DNA from 2 places in the Streptomyces sp. JK94 genome. Region 2 is predicted to be linked to the other one. Evidence: riboswitches for the same ligand, from Rfam matches in the RefSeq annotation. Region 2 holds a riboswitch; the other holds the start of a gene.

Region 1 (3,151 bases), on a different contig from region 2:
GCTGCACACCCTCACGGCGCACGAGCAGTACAAGCCGGCCGAGATCGGCCCGACGGTCGACGAGAACGGCGTCGAGCGCAAGGCCAAGGGCTCCGAGAAGCTGCGCGCCAAGCTCAGCAAGTCGTACTACGGCGAGGAGTCGCAGATCCCGAAGCCCACCGTCGAGGAGTACAAGGAGATCACGAGCGGCCACGGCCACCACTGACCCTCCAGCGTCGCCACACCACGGTCGAAGGGCCCCGTCCGTTCCGCGGACGGGGCCCTTCGCCGTGCCCGGGGCTGGATAGGGTGGGACCGCACCTTCTTCCCGCGACACACACGACACACACGACACAGGAGCGGCTCATGAGCGCTGTGACCCCCGCTGGAGGCGACGACGCGGCGGGCCGCTCCTGGCCCGCCCTGCTGAACGGACTGCTGGACGGCCGGGACCTGTCCGCGGACGACACCGCATGGGCCCTCGACGTGATCATGCGCGGCGAGGCCACCGACGCGCAGATCGCCGGCTTCGCGGTGGCGCTCCGGTCCAAGGGGGAGACCGTCGAGGAGATCTCCGGTCTCGTCCGCACCATGTACGCCCACGCCAACGTGATCGAGGTGCCGGGCGAGACGGTCGACATCGTCGGCACCGGCGGCGACGGCGCCAAGACGGTCAACATCTCCACCATGTCGGCGATCGTCGTGGCCGGCACGGGAGCGAAGGTCGTCAAGCACGGCAACCGGGCCGCGTCCTCGGCCTCCGGGGCCTCCGACGTCCTGGAGAAGCTCGGGGTCAACCTGGAGCTGACGCCCAAGCGGGTGGCGGAGGTCGCCGAGGAGGCCGGCATCACCTTCTGCTTCGCCGTGAAGTTCCACCCGGCGCTGCGCCACGTGGCGGCGGCGCGCGGTCAGCTGGGCATCCGCACGGTGTTCAACTTCCTCGGCCCGCTGACCAATCCCGCGCAGGTGAAGTCCCAGGCGATCGGGGTCGCCCACGCGCGCATGGCGCCGATCATCGCCGGGGTCTTCGCCGAGCGCGGCCACTCCTCCCTGGTCTTCCGGGGCGACGACGGCCTCGACGAGCTGACCACGACCGCCACCTCCCGGGTGTGGGTCGTGCGGGACGGCCGGGTGACCGAGGAGACCTTCGACCCGCGCGACGTCGGCCTCGAACGGGTGCCGGTCGAGGCCCTGCGCGGCGCCGACGCCTCCTACAACGCCGACGTCGCCCGCCGCCTGCTGGCCGGCGAGACGGGTCCCGTGCGGGACGCGGTCCTGCTGAACTCGGCGGCGGCCCTGGTGGCCCTGGAGCCCGGCGACGGGCCGCTGGCCGAGCGGATCAGGGCCGGCATGGACCGGGCGGCCGAGGCGATCGACTCGGGCGCCGCCAGGCGGGCGCTGGACCGCTGGGTGGCCGCGAGCAACGCGTAGGGGCCGCGCGCCCGGGACGACGACGCCCGTCCCGCGATCCGGACCCGGGTTGCGGGGCGGCGATCACTTCACGTACTTTCCTCTCCAGGTCATGAGTGACAGTCATGAGGCCCCGGCCGACTGTCCGGCAACCCTCCGTCCGTGGCGGGGTGCCCCGGGTGAAGACCAGGCGGTGGACAGCAAGGTCCACGGCAAGCGCGGACCCCTCGCGAAACCAGGGGTCCTGGGTCGTCCGAGGGAGTCTCCCGTGAACCAGCGAATGCGATAGGGCCGCAGAGCCCCGCCTCCGCACGTCCTTCTCCGCCTTCTCCCACGCTCGAGCCGTCGCGGTTCGCGTGGTGATCCACCTGCCTTCACGGGAGTGCACCCATGTCCGTCTCCACCGTTGCCGCCGACCGGTCCGTCCGTGCCCCGCTGCCCGTTCTGGGCCGGGACGTCACCGTCCCGCTCGTCACCGGCGGCGAGGTCGCCTACGCCGCGCTCGACTACGCCGCCAGCGCGCCCGCGCTCCAGCGGGTCTGGGACGACGTGGCGGCCTACGCCCCGTACTACGGCAGCGTGCACCGCGGGGCGGGGTACCTGTCGCAGCTGTCGACCGACCTGTTCGAGAACGCCCGGAGGACCGTCGCCGGGTTCCTCGACTGCCGGGACGGCGACCAGGTCGTGTTCACCCGGTCCACCACCGACTCCCTCAACCTGCTCGCCGGCGCGCTGCCGGCCGGCTGCCGGGTCTTCGTCTTCGAGACCGAGCACCACGCCTCGCTGCTGCCCTGGGGGTCCCCCCGCGCGGGCCGTGGGGGGAGGGACGTGGACGTGACCTGCCTCGACGCCCCGCGCACCCCCGCGCAGGCCGTCGAGACCCTGGAGCGCGCCCTCGCCGCCCGCGAGCCGTACGGGCCCGCCCTGGTGTGCGTCACCGGTGCCTCCAACGTCACCGGCGAGCTGTGGCCGGTGCGTGAACTGGCCGCCGCCGCGCACGCCCACGGTGCCCGGATCGTGCTGGACGCCGCCCAGCTCGCCCCGCACCACCCCGTCTCGGTGGCGGACCTGGACGTCGACTGGGTCGCCTTCTCCGGGCACAAGCTCTACGCCCCCTTCGGCGCCGGCGTGCTGGCGGGCCGGGCCGACTGGCTGCGCGAGGCGGAGCCGTACCTGGCCGGTGGCGGCGCCAGCCGCAGCGTCTCCCGGCGCGCCGACGGCGGCGTGGACGTCCAGTGGCACGACGGCGCCGCCCGGCACGAGGCCGGGTCGCCCAACGTCATCGGCGCCCATGCCGTCGCCTCCGCCTGCAAGGCCCTCGCGGAGGCCGGGTTCGACACGCTGGTCGCCCGCGAGGAGTACCTGATCGGGAAGGTGCGCGAGGGCCTCGCCGAGGTGCCCGAGGTGCGCGTGCTGTCCCTCTTCGGCGACGACGCGCCCCGTGTCGGCGTCCTCTCCTTCGTCGTCGAGGGCTGGAACAGCTCCCACCTGGCCGCCGCGCTCTCCGCCGAGTACGGCATCGGCGTGCGTGACGGCCTGTTCTGCGCCCACCCGCTGGTGCGCACCCTGCTGGGCGGCGACCCGCGGACGCAGGGCGAGTGCGGGGCCCCCGAGGCGGCGCCCGGCGAGAAGTCCCTCAACGCCGTCCGCGTGAGCTTCGGCGCGGGCACCCCGGACGAGCACGTCGAGCGGTTCGTGGACGCCGTCAAGGAGCTGGTGAGCGACGGCGCCCGGTGGAACTACCGGACCGAGGACGGGCGCT
Region 2 (3,151 bases):
TCACGCTCATGCGAGGCCAGCCTCTCGGAAGGAGTCCAGGTTCGGGCGGATGGTGGCGGTGAGGCCGGTGCCGGCCACCGCGTCGAGGGTCTTCAGACCGTCGCCGGTGTTGAGGACGACGGTGGTGAGGGACGGGTCCAGGACGCCGTTCTCGATCAGCTTCCTCGTGACGCCTACCGTCACGCCGCCCGCCGTCTCCGCGAAGATGCCCTCGGTGCGGGCGAGCAGCTTGATGGCGTCGACGACCTGCTCGTCCGTCACGTCCTCCACCGCGCCGCCGGTGCGGCGCGCGATGTCGAGGACGTAGGGGCCGTCGGCCGGGTTGCCGATGGCCAGCGACTTGGCGATGGTGTCCGGCTTCTGCGGGCGTACGACGTCGTGGCCGGCCTTGTAGGCGGTGGACACCGGCGAGCAGCCCTCGGCCTGGGCACCGAAGATCTTGTACGGCCTGTCCTCGACCAGCCCGAGCCTGATCAGCTCCTGCAGACCCTTGTCGATCTTCGTGAGCTGGGAGCCGGACGCGATCGGGACGACGATCTGGTCGGGCAGCCGCCAGCCGAGCTGCTCGCAGATCTCGTACGCCAGCGTCTTGGAGCCCTCGGCGTAGTACGGCCGCAGGTTGACGTTGACGAAGCCCCAGCCCTCGCCGGCCGGGTCGCCGATCAGCTCGGAGCAGAAGCGGTTCACGTCGTCGTAGTTGCCCTCGATGCCGACGAGCTCTCCGCCGTAGACGGCGGCCATGACGACCTTGCCCTGCTCCAGGTCGTGCGGGATGAACACGCAGGAGCGGAAGCCCGCGCGGGCGGCGGCGGCGCCGACGGCCCCCGCGAGGTTGCCGGTGGAGGAGCAGGAGAGGGTGGTGAAGCCGAAGGCGCGGGCGGCCTCGATGGCCTGGGCGACGACGCGGTCCTTGAAGGAGTGCGTCGGGTTGCCGGAGTCGTCCTTGACGTACAGACCGCCGGTGACGCCCAGCTCGCGGGCCAGGTTGTCGGCCTTGACCAGCTGGGTCCAGCCGGGGTTGATGTTCGGCTTGGTCGCCACGTCGGCGGGGACGGGCAGCAGCGGGGCGTAGCGCCAGATGTTCGCGGGGCCCGCCTCGATGCGCTTCCGCAGCTCCTCGGTGTCGTAGTCCGAGAAGTCGTAGGCGATCTCCAGCGGGCCGAAACACTCCTCGCAGGCGAAGACCGGGCCGAGCGGCACGCGGTGACCGCACTCGCGGCAGGAGAGCGCCGCGGCGGGGCCCAGGTCGACGGAGCCGGCGGGGGTGGTGGTGCTTTCGGCAGTCTGCACAGCCATGTGAGGCGAGGCCCTTTCTCCTCATCTTCCTCACGACGCATCTCGCCGTGAGACGGATTTGGCACCTTCCCTAGTCGGGAGCCTCGCCACGTCCGCGTGACGGGAACCGACTGGAGGGTTGCCGGGGCTTCAACGGGCCGTATCCCTCTGCCCCTCTGGATGAGCGGTATTCGATTGTTGTGCGGGGCGCGTGGCGACCCCCGGCATGCGGTGGTGCTGCGCGTTGTTCAAGACTGTAACCGAAGGCCAGGACGGTTGAGACAGTCGTCCGTACCGCGAGATGGATCACAGAGGAGCCACCGACCGTGCTGGAAGAAGTCGAGCGCTGGCTGGGCGCACGGTCCTGGTCCGTGACGGACCGGCCGCTCCAGCGGCTCCTGACCGCCAAGCGCGCCACCGGGCAGACGGTGAGCGTGGTGCTCCCCGCCCTGGACGAGGAGGCGACGGTCGGCGACATCGTCACGGTGATCCGCCGGGACCTGATGGGCCCGGACCCGCTCGTCGACGAGGTGGTGGTGGTCGACTCCGGGTCGCGCGACCGCACGGGGGCGGTGGCCGCGGCGGCGGGCGCCCGGGTCGTGCACCGCGACGCGATACTCCCCCGCGTCCCGCCCGTCCCCGGCAAGGGTGAGGTGCTGTGGCGCTCGCTGCTGGTCACCGGCGGCGACATCGTCTGCTTCGTCGACGCCGATCTGCGCGAGTTCTCCGCCGACTTCGTCGCCGGGATCGTGGGCCCGCTGCTCACCGACCCGGACGTGCACCTCGTCAAGGCCATGTACGACCGCCCGCTCGGCGCCGCTCCCGGGCAGGGCGGCCGGGTCACGGAGCTGATGGCCCGCCCGCTGCTGAACATGCACTGGCCGCGGCTGGCCGGCTTCGTCCAGCCGCTCGGCGGCGAGTACGCGGCCCGCCGCTCCCTGCTGGAACGGCTCCCCTTCCCCGTCGGCTACGGCGTCGAGCTGGGCCTGCTGGTCGACGCCCTGCACCTGGTGGGCCTGGACGCCCTGGCGCAGGTCGACGTCGGCGTCCGCAGGCACCGGCACCAGGACGGCCAGGCCCTGGGCCGGATGTCCGCCGCGATCTACCGCACCGCCCAGCTCCGGCTGGCCCGCGGCCACCTGGTCCGGCCGTCCCTCACCCAGTTCGAGCGGGGCGCCGCCGGCTTCGAGCCGCGCACGTACTCCGTGGACACCGAGGAACGGCCTCCCATGACGGAGATCGCGGAGTACGCGGCCCGCAGGGTGGCGTGACCCTCCGGGCCGGGCGGGCGCGTCCGCCCGGGACACCGTGTGACCAAATCGGCGCCGGGGTGACGCCCGGGCACGTTTGAGGTTCTGGGGGCCGGGCTAGGTTGAGGCGTATGGCTTCAAGCTTCGGTGCTGCTCAGGTGCTGGTCGCCTCCAATCGGGGGCCCGTCTCGTACGAGGTGCGTGAGGACGGTTCGCTGCACGCGAAACGCGGTGGTGGCGGGCTGGTCTCCGGACTGTCGGCCATCGGGCCGGACGCGGGGGCGCTGTGGGTGTGCTCCGCGCTGAGCGACGGCGACCGCGAGGCGGTACGGCGCGGGGCCGGCGAGGACGGCGTGCGGATGCTGGACGTGCCGGCCGACGTGCACGCCGACGCGTACAACGGGATCGCCAACTCCGTGCTGTGGTTCGTGCACCACATGCTCTACCAGACCCCCCTGGAGCCGGTCTTCGACGCGGAGTTCCGGCGGCAGTGGGCCTCCTACGAGGCGTACAACCGGGCCTTCGCCGAGGCGCTGGCCGAGGAGGCCGCCGAGGGTGCGGTCGCGATCGTGCAGGACTACCACCTGACGCTGGTCCCGGGGATGCTCCGCGAACTCCGTCCCGAC

What was found. Region 2 has a riboswitch for S-adenosylmethionine ahead of thrC (threonine synthase). Riboswitches for the same ligand answer to the same signal wherever they lie in the genome.
Region 1: linked by a shared signal. The riboswitch ahead of ACVV2G_RS02020 (aminotransferase class V-fold PLP-dependent enzyme) and the one ahead of thrC (threonine synthase) in region 2 are both predicted to bind S-adenosylmethionine.

Annotation. Positions count from the first base shown of each region.
Region 1 is NZ_JBSICH010000001.1:424,328-427,478, forward strand. Features, by position in the region: gene qcrB (cytochrome bc1 complex cytochrome b subunit) at 1-205, shown strand, start outside; gene trpD (anthranilate phosphoribosyltransferase) at 346-1,410, shown strand; SAM riboswitch class IV at 1,498-1,614, shown strand; gene ACVV2G_RS02020 (aminotransferase class V-fold PLP-dependent enzyme) at 1,780-3,151, shown strand, end outside; gene ACVV2G_RS02025 (glycerate kinase) at 3,129-3,151, opposite strand, start outside.
Region 2 is NZ_JBSICH010000025.1:137,057-140,207, forward strand. Features, by position in the region: gene ACVV2G_RS22580 (MoaD/ThiS family protein) at 1-10, opposite strand, end outside; gene thrC (threonine synthase) at 7-1,296, opposite strand; SAM riboswitch class I at 1,315-1,462, opposite strand; gene ACVV2G_RS22590 (glucosyl-3-phosphoglycerate synthase) at 1,602-2,546, shown strand; gene ACVV2G_RS22595 (alpha,alpha-trehalose-phosphate synthase (UDP-forming)) at 2,657-3,151, shown strand, end outside.